One region of the Pantoea phytostimulans genome, then DNA from elsewhere that is predicted to be linked to it. Evidence: predicted binding sites of a transcription regulator. Region 1 holds the regulator's gene; each other region holds the start of a gene.
The links. Region 1 encodes LexA, which represses DNA repair genes until DNA is damaged. Its sites were predicted from a motif close to TNCTGTATGTACATACAGNA; they were not measured.

Region 1 (7,652 bases):
TTCGTCGTGATTCATAGCAGACCTCCGGTCATCCTTCAGGTTTCAACTTATATCTCGCCATGCAAGATAATATCGATATAAAGCGCTACTCATGTGCGCTATTGAAAGTTAATTATAGTAGAGGATTTTAGATCTGCTGGAACATTACAGAATATTCTGTAGAGCGCGGTTCTGTACCACGCCCTATTTTAAGCGGTAAACCAGCTGTTGTTTTGCCAGTGACGCCGCCATATCCACCATAACGACAGGCCGCGCAAGGCAAGAAACACCATGACTGCCAGCCATAAAGCGTGGTTACCCAACCACGGTAAAGTCAGTAAGGTAATGAAATAGCCTAACGCCGCAATCGCCATACTGTTACGCATTTCACGACCCCGCGTTGCACCAATGAACATTCCGTCTAGCAAATAACACCAAACGCCGACTATCGGCATAATGATTTGCCAGATTAGATAGCGATCTGCCATTTGCCGTAGTGCGTCGATTGAAGTGAGCATAGAAACGATATACGTGCCAAACAGGATGTAAATCAATGAGAAGAAAAGTGCGACCAGGAAAGCTTGCCGACAGGCGGCGCGCCAGACACGCAGCAATTTAGTGCCATCTTTAGCACCATGCGCTTCGCCTGCAAAGGCTTCTACGGCGTAGGCGAATCCGTCAAGCGCATAAGCGGTGAATGTGATGAACATCAGCAATACCGCATTGACTGCGACGACATTGGGCCCGATACGGGCACCTAACAGGGTCAGCGAGGCAAAACAGAGTTGCAGCATGAGCGAACGCAGCATGATATCGCGGTTAAGTCGTAACAGTCGGCGCATATCTCCGCGCCAACTCTGTTTGAGCAACGCCATATTGATACCCCGCAGTTTCAACACGCGCCATACCATGGCTAATCCCACCGCCAGGGTGACATATTCTGCCAATGCGGTTGCGGTTGCCGCCCCAGCGACCCCCCAATGCAAATCAAGCACCAGCCACAGGTCGAGCAAAATATTGACCAGATTGCCCACTACCAGCAGGATCACCGGCGCTCGCGCATATTGCACACCCAGCAACCAGCCCAGGATCACCAGATTCGCCAGCATCGCGGGGGCGCTAAGCCAGCGAATATGGATAAACAGCGTTGCCTGCTCCAGCACTTGCGGATTACCGCCAATCATATGCGTGGCAAGCTGGCTGACAGGGTCGCGTAAGAAAATGAAAATTACGCCGGCGACAAGCGCCATCATCAATGGCTGAGTCAGGGCACGAGCCAGCGCAGCTTTATCATTCGCACCGAATGCTTGTGCCGTTAAACCGGTGGTGCTCATACGCAGGAAAAGCAGCAGCATAAACAGGAAGCTAGTGATAGTGGTGCCTACAGCGACGCCGCCGAGGTAAACAGGACTATCAAGGTGCCCAATAACAGCGGTATCGACCAATCCCAGCAGCGGGACGGTGATATTAGAAAGGATCATCGGCAGCGCAAGCCGCCAAAGATTTTTATCAGTTGCAGTCAAAAAACGCATTCGCAAATCCGTGCTCAGCGCCGCTGCATCAGCAGGTAAGACAGCAGCGGCTAAATTTGGGCAGACAGAATAGCATCAGACTGGCGAACAAAAGCGACTATAGGAAGATTACAGCCACTCGCCGTTGCGAACGACGCCAACAGCCAGACCCTCAATGGTCAGCGACTGGGCACGCGTATCGACCACAATCGGTTCAAAGTCGTTATTTTCTGGCAGAAGATGAACAATTGAACCCTGTTTTTTCCAGCGCTTAACGGTGACTTCATCATCAATACGCGCGACAACCACTTGTCCGTTACGCACATCTTGCGTTTTGTGCACCGCCAACAAATCACCGTCCATGATGCCGATATCTTTCATCGACATACCGCTTACGCGCAGCAGGAAATCAGCGGAAGGCTTAAACAGACCGGGATCAACTTTGTAATGCGTTTCAATGTGTTCTTGCGCCAGCAGCGGTTCACCTGCGGCCACGCGGCCAATCAGCGGTAAACCTTCCGAGGCTTCTTCTTCCATTAACAGACGAATACCCCGAGAAGCGCCAGAAACAATCTCAATAACGCCTTTACGCGCTAATGCTTTGAGATGCTCTTCTGCCGCATTGGGTGAACGGAATCCCAGCTGTGCGGCAATTTCTGCACGCGTTGGCGGCATGCCTGTTTGATTGATGTGATCGCGAATCAGGTCATAGACCTGCTGCTGCCTGCTGGTTAACGCTTTCATCCCGCCCCCTGGTTGTTTATACAGTCGCTGTGAGTATATACAGGTATTGGTGAAATGGAAACCAAAAGTCAGGCAATAATCAGCCGTTTGACGGGTTCTGGAAAGCCTATCGCAAATGCGACCAAAGCAAAGCGATCCAGACGAAAACGGCCAGTAAGATACTCAGCAAGACGGCGGCTGAACCCATATCTTTTGCACGCCCGGCAAGGGGATGGTGCTCCTGCCCGATGCGGTCAACAACAGATTCAATCGCACTATTGAGGATTTCAACGATGACCACGAGCACGACGGCCCCAATCATTAATACGCGAGAAACGGTGTCCACATCCAGCCAACACGCTACCGCAATGGCGATTAACGCGGCGATAGCTTCCTGGCGGAACGCCGCTTCGTATTGCCATGCAGCACGAAGACCTTGCCACGAATAACCGGCAGCCTTCACAATTCTAATAAGACCGGTGGCATTATTTGCCATATTATGGGAACCCTTTCAACGGATTGACGTCAATGTCTGGGCTGCCAGCTAATGGCACCACCACAGATCTTCGCTGCGCTTTCTGGTATGCTTGCGGCGCTTTGCTAACAAGAGGCTTCATGTTGTCTATGTCAGGTTGGCGTAAACTTTATTATAAATTACTGAATTTACCACTCTCGTTTTTGGTAAAGAGTAAGGCTATTCCGGCCGATCCCGTTTCTGAACATGGTCTGGATCCTACCCGGCCCATTATGTATGTTCTGCCGTACGATTCGAAGGCCGACTTACTGACATTACGCGCGCAGTGCATTAAGCACGATCTGCCCGATCCCCTCTCTCCACTCGAGATTGATGGCTCGCTGCTTCCACGCCACGTTTTTATCCACGATGGCCCGCGCGTATTTCCCTATTTTGTGCCCAGCGTTGAGTCGGTGAAAATCTTCCATGATTACCTCGACTTGCATCGCAACAATCCGGCACTCGACATTCAAATGCTGCCGGTAACGGTGATGTTTGGTCGGGCACCGGGGCGCGAAGTTCAGGGTGAAGATACGCCGCATCTGCGCGTTTTAAATGGTGTACAGAAATTCTTTGCGGTGATTTGGCACGGGCGCGACAGCTTTGTGCGTTTCTCACCCACCGTTTCGCTGCGCCGCATGGCGACTGAACACGGTACAGATCAATCCATCGCTCAGAAGTTAGCGCGTGTTGCGCGTATTCACTTTGCACGTCAGCGTCTGGCCGCGATCGGCCCCCGTTTGCCGGCTCGTCAGGATCTCTTTAATCGGTTACTGCAATCGAAAGCGATTGAGAAAGCCGTTGAAGATGAGGCACGCAGCAAAAAAATCTCTCATGAAAAAGCGCAGCAAAATGCGGTTGAGATGATGGAAGAGATTGCAGCCAACTTCTCTTATGAGGCGATTCGCGTTACCGACCGCGTAATGGGCTGGTTGTGGAGCCGTCTTTATCAGGGCATTAACGTCAACGGCGGCGAGCGCGTACGTCAGTTAGCACAAGATGGTCACGAAATTGTTTATGTGCCTTGCCATCGCAGCCACATGGATTATTTGCTGCTCTCTTACGTGCTTTACCATCAAGGATTAGTGCCGCCTCACATCGCAGCGGGTATTAACCTCAACTTCTGGCCTGCTGGACCGATTTTCCGTCGTTTGGGCGCCTTCTTTATTCGTCGTACTTTCAAAGGCAATAAGCTTTACTCCACCGTATTCCGCGAATATCTGGGTGAACTGTTTACCCGCGGATATTCCGTTGAGTACTTTGTCGAAGGTGGACGCTCTCGCACCGGTCGCTTACTTGATCCCAAAACCGGTACGCTGGCAATGACGCTTCAGGCGATGCTGCGTGGGGGTAATCGTCCGATTACGTTAGTGCCCATTTACATCGGTTATGAACACGTGATGGAAGTCGGCACCTACGCTAAAGAGTTACGTGGCGCAGCCAAAGAGAAAGAAGGCTTTATGCAGATGGTGCGCGGCTTGCGTAAGCTGCGCAACCTGGGCCAGGGCTACGTCAACTTTGGCGAACCGCTGCCGCTGGTTAATTATCTCAACAAGCGAGTGCCAGAATGGCGTGATGCAATCGATCCTATTGAGCCACAACGCCCAAGCTGGCTAACGCCAACGGTGAATGACATCGCCGCGCGGTTGATGGTGAGGATTAATGAAGCAGGCGCTGCCAATGCCATGAACCTGTGCGTGACAGCCCTGCTCGCTTCGCGTCAGCGCTCACTCACGCGTGAACAATTGATTGAGCAGCTCGAATGCTATACCCAGCTACTGCGTAACGTGCCTTACTCACCCAACTCAACCGTGCCGGATCTTACCGCCGAAGCGCTGCTTGATCATGCAATGGGCATGAACAAGTTTGAAAGTGAGAAAGACAGCATTGGCGATATCATCATTCTGCCGCGTGAGCAGGCGGTTTTGATGACGTACTATCGCAACAATATTCATCACATGCTGGTGATGCCGTCGCTGATTGCCGCTATCGTGCAGCAGCATCCGAATTTGAGCGAAGCTGAGTTGTTGCGTCAGGTTAGCCTGATTTACCCCATGCTGAAGAGTGAACTTTTCCTGCGCTGGCAAACCGATGAGTTGCCGCAGCTGCTGTCCAATTTCTGTGAAGAACTGGCGCGTCAGGGCCTGATCACTATCGAAAATGGTCAGTTACGTTTTACTGCCGCACGCTACCGTACTCTGCAACTGCTGGCGGCCGGTATTCGCGAAACGTTGCAACGGTATGCCATTACTTTCTCGATTCTAAGCGCTAAGCCTGCGATTAACCGCGGCACGCTGGAAAAAGAGAGCCGCACGTTAGCGCAGCGCCTTTCAGTTCTGCACGGCATCAATGCGCCGGAGTTCTTCGACAAAGCGGTCTTTACCTCACTGGTGCTGACGCTACGCCACGAAGGCTATATCAGCGACAGCGGTGATGCAGACGTGTTACAGACGCAGGCAACCTGGCTTATTTTGGCCGACCTGGTTACCAGCGATGTACGCCTGACGATTGAGAGCGCAGTGGCGCACGAATAAGCGTTTGGTCATATTGATGTCAAAAAAAGGCGACCTCTTTAAACAGGTCGCCTTTTTATTGAGTGCCAAGAATGCGTTAGAAAATATGGCTGAACGGCGCCGTATTCATCAGCACACCGATAAACAGCACCAACCCAACATAGTTATTGTTGAGGAAGGCCTGAAAACAGGGCTGACGCTCGCGCTGGGCAATCAGTCGCTGTTGATGCACAAACAGCGCAGCAGCCAATAATAAAGACCAGTAAAACGCGCCATTTAATTGCAGTAATAAACCTACCCACGCCATCAGTATTAGCGTTGCCAACTGCAGTAACCCAATGATCAGTTTGTCAAAACGACCAAACAGAATCGCTGTCGACTTCACGCCAATCTTCAGATCATCATCGCGATCAACCATGGCATATTGCGTGTCATAAGCCACCGTCCAGCAAATATTAGCGATGAATACCAGCCAGCAAACAAAAGGTAAGGACTCACTAACTGCGGCCCACGCCATTGGAATAGCCCAGCCGAATGCCGCCCCCAGCACCACCTGCGGCAAATGGGTATAACGCTTCATAAAAGGATAAACCCAAGCCAGCGCCAGCCCCACGACGGAGAGCAGAATAGTCATCAGGTTCATGGTCAGCACCAGTACGAATGCCACTAATGCCAACCCAACAAACAAATATTTTGCCTCTTTTGAACTCACCGCACCGCTGGGTAACGGGCGATTTTGCGTGCGCTGGACGTGACCATCCACCTTGCGATCGGCATAGTCGTTAATGACGCATCCTGCAGCACGCATCACGATAACGCCCAAAACAAACACCACCAGTACGGAAATGGGTGGCACCGCCATGTTAGCCAGCCACAATGCCCACAGCGTAGGCCACATCAACAACAAGGTGCCAATCGGTTTATCGATACGCATCAGGCGGCTGTATGCCTGCAACTTACTCATTTGTAATGTCTTTTGCACAATGCAATTCCTTAACCCCGATCGCGATAGAGCGGCGAAGCGGGCAAAAACAGTTCAGTCAGCAGCAGTGGTTTACCTGACAAGCGCAGGCGAGAGCGACGGCCCCATAAATCATCGACCTTTCCCGGCTCGATAAAATCACGGCTCAACGTTGAAGAGGAGAAAAGATAGCGGCCAAGCGGGCGTGTGCCTAACTGCTGCAACATTGCCTCCAGGCCATTCAAGGTACTTTCCGGCACCACCGTTCGCCCGGCCAGCCAGGGTTCGTCGTCACCGAAAAGAATAATTTCACGCAACCAATAGCGTTCATCGTTTGGTAGCAACGTCAGTTCGTCCGTAAGTTCGCTGGCGTTAATGAAACCTTCGCGCACCGGCTGCACCGTTACTCGCTGACAATGTTGCTCAAAGCGCCGCGTCATGGAATCTTCTTCCATCAACCAATCCAATAGCACAGGCGAAAGCGTCGGTTGCGTGGGCGAAAGCCAGTTGAGCGCACGTAATAGGCTGAGCGCATCTTGCGACATAGCACCACTCCCAAAAATTTGCAGGGCGCTAGTTTAACGCAGAGCGGCCCAGTGAACACCTGTCGTCGTGCAGAACCCTTAGCTGGTTTATTCGCGTTTTAGTCGCTGACTGTTTGCCAGCCATAACGTTACAACCAGCACCAAAATGGCGGCTGAATAGCACAACGTATCGAACGGATTTTTGTGGTCAACGATGATCAGACGAATAATCGCCGTAATACCGATATACACGAAATAGCGTAATGGGAAGTGATAACCCGACTGAAAATACTTAACAATCAAGGCAATAAACTCAAAGTAGAGGAAATAGATCACGATTCCATCAATCAGCAAATAGGACGAAGCCTGTTCGCTGCTGTTGAGTAAAACATTGGCTAAATGGATGGTTTCTTTACCAAGGAATACCACCAATATAATGGCCAGGCTCAGCAGACCTAAATTCAGCACCCATTGCAATACGGTTGCAAAGTGCTGCGCCATAGGATTTTTTTCACTCATGTTGTGTCTCTGAAAAGTCGATTATTCGCTGGCGCTATCATGCGTTAGCGTGACGCAAATCACAATCATGCTTCCACCTCAACACAGAGCGCGTCGTAACGCCAGTATTCACAATCGCAGTCAATGACCTGCTTCTGCTGGTTGCGATTGATTCGCGTGATAAGCAAACCTGGGCTGCCGGCTGCGACATTTAGCGCCGGGGCGGCAACGTCGGGTAAGGGGCCAGGGAGAATGGTGAAACGTGCGCCGCCGTAGCGAATGCCGTAACGCTGATCGTAGAGATCGGTCAGAGAGCGCGTAAGATCTTCGGAAAGCAGGCCGGGAAAAAAGTGTGGATTGAGGTAATGCTCAACATACAACACGGCCCGGCCATCAATGCGACGCAGACGACGAATACAGAAAACCGTT
Region 2 (7,652 bases), 980 kb from region 1:
TGACGGTCAAACTCAATGTCGCTTTGGGTGAACATGGGTATTGTAAACCAAAAATAAAAAATATAGTTTACAAGTATAACCACGTTAATCGTCGGGATGACACCCTTTTTTGGAGCAAGCAATGGCACAACGTTGGACAATCGCACAGGCACAAGCGCTGTTTGATAAACCTTTTCTCGAGTTAATGTTTGAAGCGCAGCAGGTGCATCGTCAGCACTTTGACCCGCGCCAGGTGCAGGTCAGCACCTTGTTATCTATCAAAACCGGCGCCTGCCCGGAAGATTGCAAATATTGTCCGCAAAGCGCGCGCTACAAAACCGGCCTTGAGTCGGAACGCCTGATGGAAGTGGACGACGTGTTGATTTCTGCCCGCAAAGCCAAAGCGGCGGGTTCAAGCCGTTTTTGCATGGGCGCAGCGTGGAAAAACCCCAACGATCGCGACATGCCTTACCTCGAAAAAATGGTTGAAGGCGTCAAGGCGATGGGCATGGAAACCTGCATGACGCTTGGCACGCTCAGCGAGGCGCAAGCACAGCGTCTTGCTGGCGCGGGATTAGATTTTTACAACCACAATCTCGACACTTCACCCGAATTCTACGGCAGCATTATCACCACGCGCAGCTATCAGGAACGTCTCGATACGCTGGGAAAAGTGCGTGACGCGGGCATTAAAGTTTGCTCCGGCGGCATTGTCGGATTAGGCGAAACGATTAACGATCGTGCGGGTTTGCTGGTGCAGCTGGCGAATTTACCTACGCCACCAGAAAGCGTGCCCATCAACATGCTGGTGAAAGTGAAAGGCACGCCGATGGCCGATAACGATGATGTTGAGCCGTTTGATTTTATCCGCACCATTGCGGTAGCGCGCATCATGATGCCGAGCTCGCATGTGCGTCTTTCTGCCGGTCGTGAACAGATGAGTGAGCAAACGCAGGCGATGTGTTTTATGGCTGGCGCGAACTCCATTTTCTACGGTTGCAAACTGTTGACCACGCCAAACCCAGAAGAAGACAAAGACATGCTGCTGTTTCGCAAACTGGGCCTGAACCCGGAGCATACGCACACGCAAAATGGCGATAATGAACAGCAGCAGCAGTTAAGCGAGCAGCTATTCAATGCTGACACTGAACAGTTTTACAACGCGGCGGTGTAATGAGTTGGCAGCATCGTATTACGCAGGCGCTGGCGCAGCGGCGAGCCGCTGATGGCTGGCGTCAGCGGCATATCACTGAAGAGAACCACACTCGCTCGCTGACGCTAGCGGGCAAGCGCTATCGCCATTTTTCCAGTAACGATTATCTCGGATTGAGTCAGCATCCGGCGGTAATCGCAGGCTGGCAGCGAGGCGCTGACATCGCAGGCGCAGGCGCAGGCGCATCCAGTCACGTCACCGGTTTTAACCGTCTGCACGCCGATTTAGAGGCGCAGCTCGCAGACTGGCTGGGCTACTCGCGCGCGCTGCTGTTTATCTCTGGTTTTGCCGCTAATCAGGCGGTGATCCATCTGCTGGCGGAAAAAAACGACCGTATCCTTGCCGACAAACTGGCGCATGCGTCGCTGCTTGACGCCGCAAGCCACAGTCCGGCGCAGCTGCGGCGTTTCAGCCATAACGATTCGCACAGCCTCGCAACACGCTTAGCGGTGCCATGTGAAGGTGAAACGCTGGTCGTGACCGAAGGCATTTTCAGCATGGATGGCGACAGCGCCCCCTTGCGCGATATTGCCGATCAGACTCGCCGCGCTGAAGGATGGCTGCTGGTGGATGATGCGCATGGCATTGGCGTGGTAGGAGAGCAAGGGCGCGGCAGCTGCTGGCAGCAAGCCGTGAAGCCAGAGCTGCTGGTAGTGACGTTTGGTAAAGCCTTTGGCGTCAGCGGCGCAGCGCTGCTGTGTGATGACGCTATTGCCGACTATTTTCTGCAATTCTCACGTCACCTGATTTACTCAACCGCCATGCCACCCGCGCAAGCTTGCGCGTTGCAGGCGGCGCTGCAGCAGATTCAACAGGGCGATGCATTACGTCAGCGGCTTTACGCCAACATTCAACGTTTTCGTGCTGGTGCCGCTTCATTGCCCTGGAAGCTCATGCAATCAGAAAGTGCCATCCAGCCGTTGATTGTTGGCGGCAACGCCGAGGCGATGGCGTTATCAAAAACGTTGGCTGATGCTGGTTGCTGGGTTAGCGCGATTCGACCACCGACCGTGCCGCCAGGCACCGCGCGCTTGCGTATTACCTTGACTGCGGCGCACACGCCGGAAGATATCGATCTGTTACTGGAGGCGCTGCATGACGCTGCAGGTAGATAAACGCGCCGTGGCTCGCGCCTTTGGGCGTGCTGCGCTGCATTACGATCGCCACGCCGAGCTGCAACGTTTAAGCGGCGACGCCTTGCTGGCACTAGCCCCGGCGCAAACCGGTGACAAGCTGTTAGATGCAGGATGTGGAACGGGCTGGTATAGCCGCACCTGGCGGCAGCGCGGCAAGCAGGTCACGGCGCTGGATTTGTCACCACAAATGCTGCAACAGGCGCGCGCGAATAACGTAGCGCAACACTATTTAGCGGGCGATATTGATGCTTTACCTTTCGCCAATGCCAGCATGGACGTGGTGTGGAGCAATTTAGTGGTGCAGTGGAGTGACAATTTGCGTGCAGCGCTGCACCAGTTCAAACGCGTTTTACGCCCTGAAGGCTGCTTGCTGTTTTCCACGTTGAGCGCGGGATCGCTGCATGAGGTGCATCAAGCGTGGTCGCACATTGATGATGTCGCCCACGCTAACCGCTTCCTGAGTGAGCAGGAGATTACTGCCGCCTGCGTTGAGCAGGGATTACATTGTCAGGCGCAGGTGATCACAATGCATTTTCCTGATGCGCTTAGCGCGATGCGTTCATTAAAAGGCATCGGTGCAACGCATCTGCATGCAGGGCGAGAAGGCCATTTATTAACCCGTCAGCGTCTGGCACAGCTAGAAAAACACTGGCCACAAGACGCGCAGGGATTTCGCATGAGTTACCATTTGATGTATGGAGTAAGCCCATCATGAAACGCTGGTTTATCACTGGCACCGACACTGAGGTTGGTAAAACGGTTGCCAGCAGCGCATTGCTGCAGGCCGCGAACAGCGCAGGTTATCGTACTGCGGGCTACAAACCGGTGGCCTCGGGCTGCGAAATCACCGCTGAAGGCATTCGCAACAGCGATGCACTGGCTTTACAGCGCTATAGCAGCGTGACGTTGGATTATCAGCAGATCAATCCGTTGGCGTTTGTCGAACCCACTTCACCGCATATCATCAGCGCAGACGAGGGCCGGCCCATTGAATTCAGCACCTTGTCGGCTGGACTGCGCGATCTGGAACCGTTGGCAGAATGGATTTTGATCGAAGGCGCGGGCGGTTGGTATACGCCGCTGTCAGAACGCGATACTTACGCCGATTGGGTAACGTCGGAACAGTTACCGGTGATTTTAGTCGTCGGTGTGAAACTGGGCTGTATCAACCACGCAATGCTGACAGCCGATGCCATTCAGGCGCGCGGACTGCGTCTGGCGGGCTGGATCGCCAACACCGTCGTACCGCCAGGAAAACGCCATCAGGAATACCTTGCCACCCTAAAACAGCGCTTACCGGCACCGTGCCTCGGTGAAATTCCCTATCTCACCGACATCGCTCAACACGCTGATTGCGGCGCTTATTTGACCCTGCCTGAGTAAATTACGCTACCGTCAGCCATTTGTTGACGGTACTGTCATCCAGTTGGGCGACTTTTCCTTGCGCCACATTGCGTCCGCGATGCAGCAGGAAAAAGTAATCGGCTACACGTCGAATCAGTGACACGCGCTGCTCCAGCAGCAATATGGTCATGCCATAATCCAGATTGAGGCGGCGAATCAAATTGCCCATTTCCTCTTCGAGCCAAGGCGACATACCGTCGCTGGGTTCGTCCAGAATCAAAAGCTTAGGCTGTAAAACCAGTGCGCGCGCCAGCGCAAGCTGCTGTTGCTGATCGATGGGAAGATCGCCGCTGCGCTGTTGGCGTAAGGAATAGAGTGCCGGAAAGAGGTCGAAAACCATTTCCGGAATGGCGCGATGGCGATCCGTCTGCGCCGCACCAGCCAACAGGCCAATCAATAAATTATCTTCAACACTCATCTGCGTAAAAATATGGCGACCTTGCGGCACGTAACCGATCCCTCTGCGCGCACGCTGTTCAGCCGGCTGTAGCAGAAGATTCTCCGGCGGCGCGCCATTCTCCTGCCAAAATATTGAGCCGCTATTGATCGGCAGCTTACCCATGATGCAGTTAACTAACGTGGTTTTGCCCATGCCGGGACGACCCAAAACACCGGTGCAGGTGCCGGGCGGCAGATCGAGATCCACATCCCACAAGATGTGATTTTGACCGTAAAACTGATTCACCGAACGTAAACTCAGCATCTGACACACTCCTTCCAGATAATTAGCCTGAATGCTTCCGCTCTTTGTCGTCTGGCAAACAAGTCATCAACGATGGCGTTAACGCCATTGCCGCACAGTGCGCCGGTTGGCGCTGTGATACGTACTGGAATGAGTACTGCAATTACCAGGCCAAATTCCTAAAAAAGCCTAATTTAGCGTACTGGACGGGAAAAAGCGCAGCAAAATATGAGCAATGCTTAACAATTGCTCGGGGTGATAAAAGGCATGCACATTAACGGTGCGGAATGCTTAACGTTGCTGGTGCATCTGTACATTTAGAAGGCATAGAGTCTGATTAAGAATGGCCCTTGGCCCGCGCTTCGGATGCATAATTTTTACGCTAAGGCTCCAAAAGCATAGTTAATACATGAGGGAAAGTGGTGAAATTAAATCGAAAAAAAAATATTTTTAGCAGGGAACTAATGCGGGAAAAAATTATACACAGCCTATGGCGATTGGGCTGCCCTCAGTTATCCACCATTCCTGTGGATAACCTTGTGCATTAGCTCATGAAAACAGGTTAGAAGCGAGGAAATACGCGGCTTGCTTACATTGTGATGAGAAACTGGGCTTTTCTGCATAAACAATATAAATCAATGAATTAGTAAAAAACAAGCCTAAGGATTATCTGCCAGTTAATCAAACTGTAATTTTATGACGCTCTATTGACAAATGTTAAAATCAAGCTCTGCTTGGGGATAACCTTGCGCAACAAGAATTAACGTTGCGGGCTATCAATCTTGTTAATACGGCGCAGCGGGGTTCTCCATAACTGTGCATCATTACTGTTTTTATATCCAGTATTTATTTCTGGCAAAATCACCATAGCAGAGTAAAATGATTGCCTGCCCGCCGACTTCTTCAGCAGGAACCGCATTCATGAGTAAAGCCTTTAAATTGAACTCCGCTTTCAAACCTTCTGGCGATCAGCCCGAAGCGATTCGCCGTCTGGAAGAGGGGCTTGAGGATGGATTGGCCCATCAAACGCTGTTAGGCGTAACCGGCTCGGGGAAAACGTTCACCGTGGCCAACGTCATTGCCGATCTCAATCGTCCCACCATGGTGCTGGCACCTAACAAAACGCTGGCGGCGCAGCTGTATGGTGAAATGAAAGAGTTTTTCCCCGATAACGCCGTGGAATTCTTCGTCTCTTATTACGATTATTATCAGCCAGAAGCTTATGTTCCCAGCTCCGATACCTTTATTGAAAAGGACGCCTCGGTAAACGAACACATTGAGCAGATGCGTCTCTCCGCGACCAAAGCGCTGTTGGAACGCCGCGATGTCATTGTGGTGGCTTCGGTGTCAGCCATTTATGGTTTGGGCGATCCTGATCTCTATTTAAAAATGATGCTGCATCTGACGCGCGGCATGATCATCGATCAGCGCAGCATTTTGCGTCGCCTGTCAGAGCTGCAATATGCGCGTAACGATCAGGCTTTCCAGCGCGGTACGTTCCGCGTGCGCGGCGAAGTGATCGACATCTTCCCGGCAGAGTCGGATGATATTGCGTTGCGTGTTGAGCTGTTTGATGAAGAGGTAGAGCGGCTGTCACTGTTTGATCCGCTGACCGGCCAAGTGGAATCGGTGATCCCGCGCTTCACGATTTACCCTAAAACGCACTACGTCACCCCACGCGAGCGCATTGTGCAGGCGATGGAAGAGATCAAAGTCGAGCTGGCCGATCGTCGGAAAAATTTGCTGGAAAACAACAAACTGTTGGAAGAGCAGCGCATTACGCAGCGTACTCAATTTGATCTCGAGATGATGGGTGAACTGGGTTATTGCTCTGGTATCGAAAACTACTCGCGCTATCTTTCGGGACGCGGGCCAGGCGAAGCGCCACCGACCTTATTTGATTACTTACCGGCAGATGGCCTGCTGGTGGTGGATGAATCGCACGTTACCATTCCGCAAATTGGCGGTATGTATAAAGGCGACCGGGCGCGTAAAGAGACGTTAGTGGAATACGGTTTCCGTCTGCCGTCGGCGCTGGATAACCGCCCAATGAAGTTTGAAGAGTTTGAGTCGCTGGCGCCCCAGACGATTTATGTTTCGGCGACGCCGGGTAAATATGAGCTGGAAAAATCGGGCACTGAAGTGATCGATCAGTTGGTGCGTCCCACCGGGTTACTGGATCCGATCCTCGAAGTACGTCCCGTTGGGACACAGGTTGACGATTTGTTATCAGAAATCCGTCAGCGCGTGGCAGTCAAAGAGCGTGTGCTGGTGACGGTGTTAACCAAACGCATGGCGGAAGATCTCACCGAATACCTCGAAGAGCACGGTGAAAGGGTGCGTTATCTCCACTCGGACATCGATACGGTTGAACGTATGGAGATCATCCGTGATTTGCGTCTGGGCGAGTTTGATGTGCTGGTCGGTATCAACCTGCTTCGTGAAGGCCTGGATATGCCAGAAGTGTCGCTGGTGGCGATTCTGGACGCCGATAAAGAGGGGTTCCTGCGTTCTGAACGCTCGCTGATTCAGACTATAGGACGTGCGGCGCGTAACATTAACGGCAAAGCAATTCTCTACGGCGATAAAATCACGCCATCAATGGCGCGGGCTATTGAGGAAACCGAGCGCCGCCGCGAGAAGCAGCGACTGTACAACGAGGAAAATGGCATTGTGCCGCAGGGCCTGAATAAGAAGATTACCGATATTCTGGAACTGGGTAACAACGTGGCGAAAGTGCGCGGCAAAGGTAAGTCGACCCGCAAAGGCGCCGCTGATGCCGAAGCTGATTACCTGTCATTGACGCCACAGGCGTTGCAGAAAAAGATTCATGAACTGGAAGGGCAGATGCAGCAGCATGCGCAGAACCTGGAGTTCGAACAGGCAGCCAACGTGCGCGATCAGCTGCATGAACTGCGCACGCTGTTTATTGCGGCATCGTAGCTCAGTTAAATCCCTGAATCGCGTGTTCCAACGCGACGCGTAGCAGCTGGCGGTCGTGACGATATTTAATGTCGGCGGCTTCCAGCGGTTCACGCACGATCAACCGATTTTCGACGTTGCTGATATCTGCGGCTGGGCTCACCACAATGGCATCGATTACTCGCTTGCCAATATAGCGCTCCATCATTTCTAACTTATCAGCGACGGTCAGATTAGCGGCTGCGGGGCTAAGTTCTCGTCCCAGGTTGCCGATAAACACCATGGTGGCTGGCGTGCGGCGCAACGCCTGTGCCAT
Region 3 (7,652 bases), 1.0 Mb from region 1:
CTCTGCGGTAGTGAGCGTGACGCAAATCCACGGCGGCGAGGCAATCAACGTGATTCCCGAACAGATAAAGCTGCGCGGCACGGTGCGTTGTCTGCAAACCGACGTGCGCAATCGGGTACGTCAGTTAATTGAAGATTTTGTGAGTACGCTGCCGAAACCGTTTGGCGTCTGCGGAGAAATCGATTGGTTACCCGGTTATCCGGTAACGGCCAATCACGCTGAGCCAGCGGAACAGGTGCGCGCAGTGGCGCTGAACACGTTTGGCGAAAAGAACGTCAAATGGCAGGTTAATCCTTCCATGGCATCCGAAGATTTTGCCTGCATGATGGAAGCGTGTCCGGGTGCCTATTTCTGGCTAGGTGTGGATGGCGAAACGCCGTCGGCACCTTTGCACAACGCCCGTTATGATTTTAACGATGCGCTGATTCCGCTGGGCGTTGAATTTTGGCAGAACCTGGTTGAACAGGCGCTGCCAAAAGCCTGATTTAATAACCCGCGTCGCTAAGGCGCTGTAATCCCGCGTCCAGCGAGTCACTTTGTCCGCTGGCACGTAAACAGCAGGCGATCTGCAAACGCAGCGCTTCTGGCACCGGTCGCTGTTTCGCCAACACCGCGTCAATCCAACGCGCCGTCACGGCAGCTGTTTTATCGCCTGGCAGTTCCAACGTGACTTCTGGCTGACGTTCAACCCACACCTCTGCTTCCGTTTCTGCGCCGTGAATGTAGCTGATTGCCGGACAGCGCTGTGGATTGGCATAAACCTCACCTTCAGTGCCGTTCAGTAAAAGGCCTGGCGCATCAATGTCACTGAAGAATTTGCCCACGCGCGGCACATATTCTGGGTGCGACACGCTGGAAAGACGCAGCGCCTCACGCTCACCAAACGGGGTGGCCAATTTGGCCAGCGTATGCGCGCTGTTACGCACGCCCATGCGCCAGCGCAGCGACAGCTGTTTTGCCATGGGCGGGCAAAGGTTGTCGATGGTAATAAACACCAACTCGCCGTTATCCAGTTTTTCCTGCGCCTGCTGCTGTGTGGTCGCAGGTTGTACACCAAGTTCAGCAAAAACCGCTTCGCTGGTTACGCGCGTGGCATCTTCACTCACGCCATGCACCAGCACCGGAAAACCGAGCTGGTTGAGCAGCCGCGCCAGCAAAGGTGTCAGGTTGCCTTGACGACGTGCACCGTTGTAGCTGGGAATGACAATCGGCATAGGACGATCAACGGGTGCACGCAGCGTCATCATTTGCGTTTGCATCGCTTGATAAAAGCCGCGCATTTCGTCTTCGCCTTCGCCTTTAATACGCAGCGCAATTAAAATGCCGCCCAGCTCCAGATCGGGAACATCGCCCGCCAGCATTGCACTGTAAAGCGCCACTGCGGTATCGAAGTCGATGTCACGCGCGTGATTCTTTCCACGCCCAATCTCTTTAATAATCTTATTCAGTTCCATCACTCGCTTCCGTTAAAGTGCGCGGCCATTTAGCGCCGCGTGGGACGTTTTTTACGCACGGTTTGCGTGGGTGTGCTTATTATTTTTGCAGGTTCGGGCGCTGCTGGCTGCTCAATCGGAAACACCGGTAACGCCGCCAGCAAGCGGCTGCCGTATGCTTTGCTCAACAAACGGCGGTCATAAATGACAATTTCGCCATAACATTGATGGCTGCGAATCAGGCGTCCGACCTGCTGAATCAGCGTAAATGAAGCGCTGGGTAAACTCTGCACCTCAAACGGATAGCGTTTCAGGCTTTTTAGCCATTCACCTTCGGTTAAAATTACCGGACTGTCCACCGGGGGAAAAGCAATTTTATGGATATGCACCTGACTTAGCAGGTCGCCTTTTAAATCCAGCCCTTCGGCAAACGACTGCAAGCCAATCAGGATACTGGTTTCGCCCTTTTCCACTCGCTTGCGGTGCAGCTCCACTAATCGACTGCGCGGTTGATCGCCCTGCACCAGCATCGACAGACGCAAATCGGGCAAACAGGCGACAAATTGCTGCATGGCGCGACCGCTGGCAAATAACACCAGCACCCCTTTGTGTTTCTCTTCGTGCATTTGCTGACGGAAAAATCCCGCCATCTCAGCAATGTGCTCTGCTTCGTTAGCCATGACGGGCTCGTAACGCATCTGCGGAATCACCAGCTTGCCTTGATCGATATGATTGAACGGCGAGTCGAGCGCCACAAAGCGATCGCCAGCCTTCTCATTCAGACCAGACATCTCCTGCAAGCGATTAAAACTGTTCAACGAACGCAGCGTGGCGGATGTCACCACCACATGCGGTATTTTCCGCCACAGCATTTTTTCCAGCTGATCGCTGACGCGAATGCCGGCGCAGTGAAACAGCAAATGTGCCTGACCCTCACGCAGTTCTCGGGTGATCCATTTTGATACCGGCGCGCCAGAGGCTTTTTCCAACGCCGCCAGTCGCCATAATTTGCTCACCGACTCAAACCAGCCAAACTGACGATTGAGCTGCAACAGGCTGCGGTGCAACCGCACCAGATCCACTTTGCCCGTTTGCTCGCTTAGCGCGTTGATCAGCCCTTCTGTTAAGCCTCGCAGCGCATCACTGAGCTTAAACAGGCGCGCACAGAGTTCGAGGATTTCCTGCGGCAATTCGCCCAGCACAAAACGGAATTCGCCGGGCTGATTATGCGTAGGCAGCAGCGGATTGAGTGCGTTACTCATAATCGTGAGCAGCTCACGTAGCTCATCGCAGTGCGCTTTAAGCCGTTCAGGATTCGTCAGTGGCGGCGGCGATTTAGGCCGCATCTGAGTCATGATGCTGTCCACCAGCTTCACGAAAAGGTCGAGCTGCAAGCTGCTCCAACCGGGTGTGATATCAGCGCTCATTTCCAGCGCATCGCGCGCCACTTCGGGCAGATGATGCCCTTCATCAAGCACCAGCATCAGCTGTTTAGCAGGCGGCAACACCGATTCGTTTTCCATTGCCGCCATCACCAACGCATGGTTTGCCACCACCACATCCACCTGCTCAATTTCACGGCGGGCGACAAAAAACGGGCATTCGCGATACCAGCGGCAATGCGCGCCCAGACAGCTGGCTTTATCGGTAGAAAGCCGCTGCCATAAGCTGTCGCTGATGTTGTCTTCACTGTGATCGCGCAAACCATCCCACTGATAACGATCCAGCGACTTCTGCAAGCGTCCGCATTGGGTTTGTTCTTCTTTAGTGCTGCTGATCGCTTCGTCATCCAGATAAAGCAGCAGATCGCCCTGCTGCTCGTCATCCGCTGCCAGTGCGGCCAAATTGCGCGGGCAAACATAGCGACCACGACCAAAAGCAGCGGTAAAGGTGAGATCGGGAATGATTTTTTTAAGCAGCGGCAGATCCTTGGTGAAGATCTGATCCTGCAACGCCACGTTGGCGGTGCTGATCACCAACCGCTTCTCTTCAGCACGGCTCACCGCAATGCCGGGAATGAGATAAGAAAGGGTTTTGCCGACGCCGGTTGGCGCTTCGACCGCCAGATGACGGCCATCGTCACCGGCCAGGCATTTCGCCACTTCGGCGATCATCTGCCGCTGCGGCGGGCGCGGAATAAAGTCAGGCACCTGTTGCTGCAGCGCTTTATACCACTGCGCTATCTGGCTTTTTATTGCTGCTGTCAGGGCCATTGTTTCATTACCACCAGGAACGCTCTACTACAGGAAATTGCCTGTATTTTTACACAGTGTCTGGACGGCGTCAGCTTTCGCTGTGATTTTTTCGCGTCATGTTCAGAATTTCATGCGTTGTGATGTTCACTCTTTCACGGCTGCACAGCGTAAAAAATAAAATATTATGGCCAATTGTCGCGGCAGATCAGATTGATTATCACGCCGACTTTTGCTGTAGTCGATGCCTGCTTTGCCCTGCGATATCAGCGGCATGACTTCGCCGCAGATAAACACTATTTTTTTGAGATGCTGTGCGATCTGCCCGGCCTCGGTGATCTGGAAAAACAGAATGCATGAAATGAACCTTGTCTTTCCCGCTCGCGTACTGCGTGGTGCAGGCGTGTTAAATCAGCTTGGCGGCCTGTGCGCCAGCCTGGGGCAGCGAGCCGTGCTGATTGGTGGTCATCAAGCTTTGCGAGCAGTTGAAACGCCGGTACGTGAACAGTTGCAGGCCGCTGGCGTAACGCTGCTGGCGCAAGAGTGGTTCGGCGGAGAAACCTCGCTAACGCACATTGATCGCTTAGCCGCATTGGCAACGGAATTAGCAGCAGAGGTGATTATCGGTGTGGGTGGCGGTAAGTCGCTGGATACCTGCAAAGCGGTGGCGGCGCAAATCGGGCTGCCGCTGGTGACAATTCCCACTATCGCCGCAACCTGTTCAGCGGTCACGCCGTTAGCGATTCGCTATGACGACAACGGCAATTTTTTCGATATCTTTCCCTTACCACAAGCGCCTGCTGCGGTGTTAATCGACAGTGAGTTACTGGCAAAAGCGCCGGCGCGCTGGTTAGCTGCTGGATTGGGCGACACGCTGGCAAAATGGTATGAGTTTCGGGCGGTCAGCCAACGCCATCCCGCCCGTGATGGCAATGCGCGCTCTTCACTGGCACACAGCAAAATCTGTTACGACGTCATTGCAGAGCAAGGCCCGAATGCCTATCAGGCCGTGTTAAATGGCGAAAGTAGCGCGGCGTTAGATCAGGTTTTGGATGCGATTTTTACCTGGGCAGGCTTAACGTCGCTGATGAGTAATGGCTCGCATGCCGCTGCGGCCCATGCGATTTATGAAGGTTTTACCTTCTGTGATAAAACCCGTGAGTTTGGTCATGGGCTGCTGGTTGGTTTCGGTAATCTCTGCCTGCTGGCGCTGGAAAATCGCCCCGACGCGGAACTGCTGAATGAGATGCGGCTCGCACGCGATTGCGGCGTCCCGCTGACGTTACAAGCCATTGCCTCACTGGACGACACCGAACGGGCATTAATAATCAAAGAATCGGTACACGCACCAGACATGGCCATGATGGCGGAACCGGTGAATGAAGCGCGTCTGCTGGCCGCTATTCAGCGAGTAGAGACGTTAGCAGAGCAGGTTTAATCTTGTACTTTATGCCCGGCTTACTGCGGTAAATCGGGCATAACGCGTTTTGCTGGCCGTAACGGTTACCCCGCTTTACAACATCGTTCGGTGACAAGCTGTGTAACACACTAATCGCGCTAAACTTTTTTTAACACTTTAAACATCACCGTTGTGGCATCCAATATTCCCGCTGTTGATTCTGCATAAAACGGAATCGACCCAGCAATCTGCCAACCAAGCGAAAGGTAGAGATCGCTGGCAACATCACCGCTGCGCGTATCCAGCACCAGTAATACTTTATCTTGCTCGCGGGCACGCTGCTCAGCCTGTTGCATTAATTGACGCGCAATGCCCTGACGCCGAGCCTGCGGCCGCACCAGCAGTTTACTGATTTCAGCACGATGGCGGCTGTTCGGCATGCTGCTGTAATTCACCATCACGGTGCCTGCCACCACGCCATGCTGACGCGCGACCAGCAGCTCACACTCGCCGCTGGCGAGGCTACGTATTTTATTCTGCCAAAACTGCGTTATGACTTCCCGATCGTCGGCATTCACAAAACCAATGCTGGCCCCCTCAACCACGCACGCCTGTAGAACATCACATAACTGCGGCAAAACCTGTTGCGCCTGCCTCGCATTAAGCGGCTCATAATTGATCATGGTTTGCACACCACCAGTAAATAGCGCGCACCTTCTGTCAGATGTGCAGCGAAAGAGGATTTTCCTGTTAAGTGAAAACGTAAACTGTCACCCGCTTTCATCGTCCACTGCTGCGAATCCATGCTGACAGTGAGTTCGCCTTCACGTAGCCAGATATGTTGCTCCATGCCGTGCAGTGGCGGCGCGTCATAATCGATACGCGCGCCGGGACGTAACTTGCCCTCAACCAATTCGCATCTAAAATGAGTGGCAGGGGGTGAAACGTTACGGCGGTGAAACCCGCTGGTTTCATCTTGCCAGACCGGCTGCTGGTCACGCGTAAGCAGTAAGTCTACGCCCTCTTCTACTTCGCTTAACAAGCGTGACATGGTTAATCCATAAGCCACGCAGAGGCGATTAAGGAGCGCGGCTGTTGGGCTGGTCTCGCTGCGTTCAATACGCGATAATGAAGCGCGACTGATTCCGGTTGCGATTGAAAGTTCATCCAGCGACCAGCCGCGTTGCAGTCGAAGCTCTGCAAGACGCGCAGCTAAGCGTTGTTCGGTATCTTGAATCTGCATGATTATGTCTCACTTTTGGGAAATTATTCTCATAAGTGAGAATACAAACAAAATAAGCCCGCCGGCAAGTTGTACAGGCAAAAAAGTATTGTACAACTTAGCTTGCCTGGTTATGGTGTTTCGACTCAGGTCAGCATGAAGAGGAAAGTATGACCTTATACAGTATCGGTGATGTGGCCGAACGCTGTGGGATAAACCCGGTAACTTTGCGCGCATGGCAAAGACGCTACGGCTTATTAAAGCCACAACGCTCTGAAGGTGGACATCGCCAGTTCGACGACGTCGATGTTAATCGCATTGAAGAGATCAAACGCTGGATAGAAAGTGGCGTGCCGGTTGGGAAAGTCAAAGCGTTGCTGGAAGGCGGTGACGTTGATGCGCATGATGGCTGGACCGCCCTACAAGACGAATTGATTAGCGTTTTACGTCACGTTCGCCCCTCTAAATTACGCAATAAAATCGCGACAATTGGTCGTGAACATCCCGTTGATGCCCTTATCGATCATGTTTTCATGCCGGTAAGACAGAAGCTCGGACTGGATCAAAACACGGCGCGCACCATGTGCAGTCTGCTTGATGGCATATTGATCGATTACGTGGCTTTCTGCCTCACGGCAAGCCGCAAGAAAGCCGGTAAAGATGCATTGATTATTGGCTGGGGCACTGATGATCGTACCCGGATTTGGCTGGAAGGCTGGCGTCTTTCGCAACATGGCTGGCGTATCGATGTCTTGGCTGAACCACTTGATCTGCCGCGCCCAGAGTTGTTTCCAGGCATGAATATGTTTGTCTGGACCGGTAAAAAGCTGACGCGTCGCCAGCAGGAACAGATGGAACACTGGAAAGAGCAAGGTTATACCGTTCATCTGCACGAAACGCCTTGATAACAAAAACGCACGCTGGGCACTTTGCCTCCTGCCTCGCGCGCGCTATTATCCCCCGCTCCACGTCATCCACTCAGGTTTCTTCATGAACTGGCAAAAAATCTTCTTCGCAACTCTGTTTTTCATCATGGCTGTTGGCGGCACGGGCGGCATGATGCTGGTGGGTTATAGCCTTATCGTTCATTCAAACTAAACCAACGCTGCAAGCGCTCAAACAGGCGATCGCTGACAATCGCTAACAGCGCCACCAGCAAGGCTCCCTGAATAACGTAGGCGGTATTAAAGCCGCTCAAACCGATAATCACCGGCGAACCCAGGCTTTTTGCGCCCACGGTTGAGGCAATCGCGGCGGTACCTATATTAATGATCACCGAGGTACGAATACCGGCGATGATCACTGGCGCAGCCAGCGCTAACTCAACCTGCCATAAACGCTGCCATGCGTTCATGCCGACGCCTCGCGCAATTTCGCGACTGCTGGCGGGTACGCTATCAATACCC

Region 2: uvrB (excinuclease ABC subunit UvrB) is a predicted target of LexA. The motif match lies at 5,240-5,259, and genes of this name have one in related genera.
Region 3: dinG (ATP-dependent DNA helicase DinG) is a predicted target of LexA. The motif match lies at 3,686-3,705, and genes of this name have one in related genera.

Annotation. Positions count from the first base shown of each region.
Region 1 covers NZ_CP173698.1:3,389,941-3,397,592, reverse strand. The annotation lists gene ACF2G4_RS15880 (CsbD family protein) at 1-15, opposite strand, end outside; gene dinF (MATE family efflux transporter DinF) at 189-1,511, opposite strand; gene lexA (transcriptional repressor LexA) at 1,620-2,234, opposite strand; gene ACF2G4_RS15865 (diacylglycerol kinase) at 2,341-2,709, opposite strand; gene plsB (glycerol-3-phosphate 1-O-acyltransferase PlsB) at 2,838-5,261, shown strand; gene ubiA (4-hydroxybenzoate octaprenyltransferase) at 5,338-6,204, opposite strand; gene ubiC (chorismate lyase) at 6,234-6,746, opposite strand; gene psiE (phosphate-starvation-inducible protein PsiE) at 6,834-7,244, opposite strand; gene ACF2G4_RS15840 (UTRA domain-containing protein) at 7,310-7,652, opposite strand, start outside.
Region 2 covers NZ_CP173698.1:378,375-386,026, forward strand. The annotation lists gene bioA (adenosylmethionine--8-amino-7-oxononanoate transaminase) at 1-35, opposite strand, end outside; gene bioB (biotin synthase BioB) at 122-1,153, shown strand; gene bioF (8-amino-7-oxononanoate synthase) at 1,153-2,307, shown strand; gene bioC (malonyl-ACP O-methyltransferase BioC) at 2,288-3,043, shown strand; gene bioD (dethiobiotin synthase) at 3,040-3,711, shown strand; gene ACF2G4_RS01850 (ABC transporter ATP-binding protein) at 3,713-4,435, opposite strand; gene uvrB (excinuclease ABC subunit UvrB) at 5,336-7,357, shown strand; gene yvcK (uridine diphosphate-N-acetylglucosamine-binding protein YvcK) at 7,359-7,652, opposite strand, start outside.
Region 3 covers NZ_CP173698.1:429,518-437,169, reverse strand. The annotation lists gene ACF2G4_RS02080 (M20 aminoacylase family protein) at 1-484, shown strand, start outside; gene ybiB (DNA-binding protein YbiB) at 486-1,454, opposite strand; gene dinG (ATP-dependent DNA helicase DinG) at 1,484-3,646, opposite strand; gene ACF2G4_RS02065 (iron-containing alcohol dehydrogenase family protein) at 3,978-5,063, shown strand; gene ACF2G4_RS02060 (GNAT family N-acetyltransferase) at 5,183-5,707, opposite strand; gene ACF2G4_RS02055 (XRE family transcriptional regulator) at 5,704-6,267, opposite strand; gene ACF2G4_RS02050 (MerR family transcriptional regulator) at 6,417-7,151, shown strand; gene ACF2G4_RS02045 (ABC transporter permease) at 7,325-7,652, opposite strand, start outside.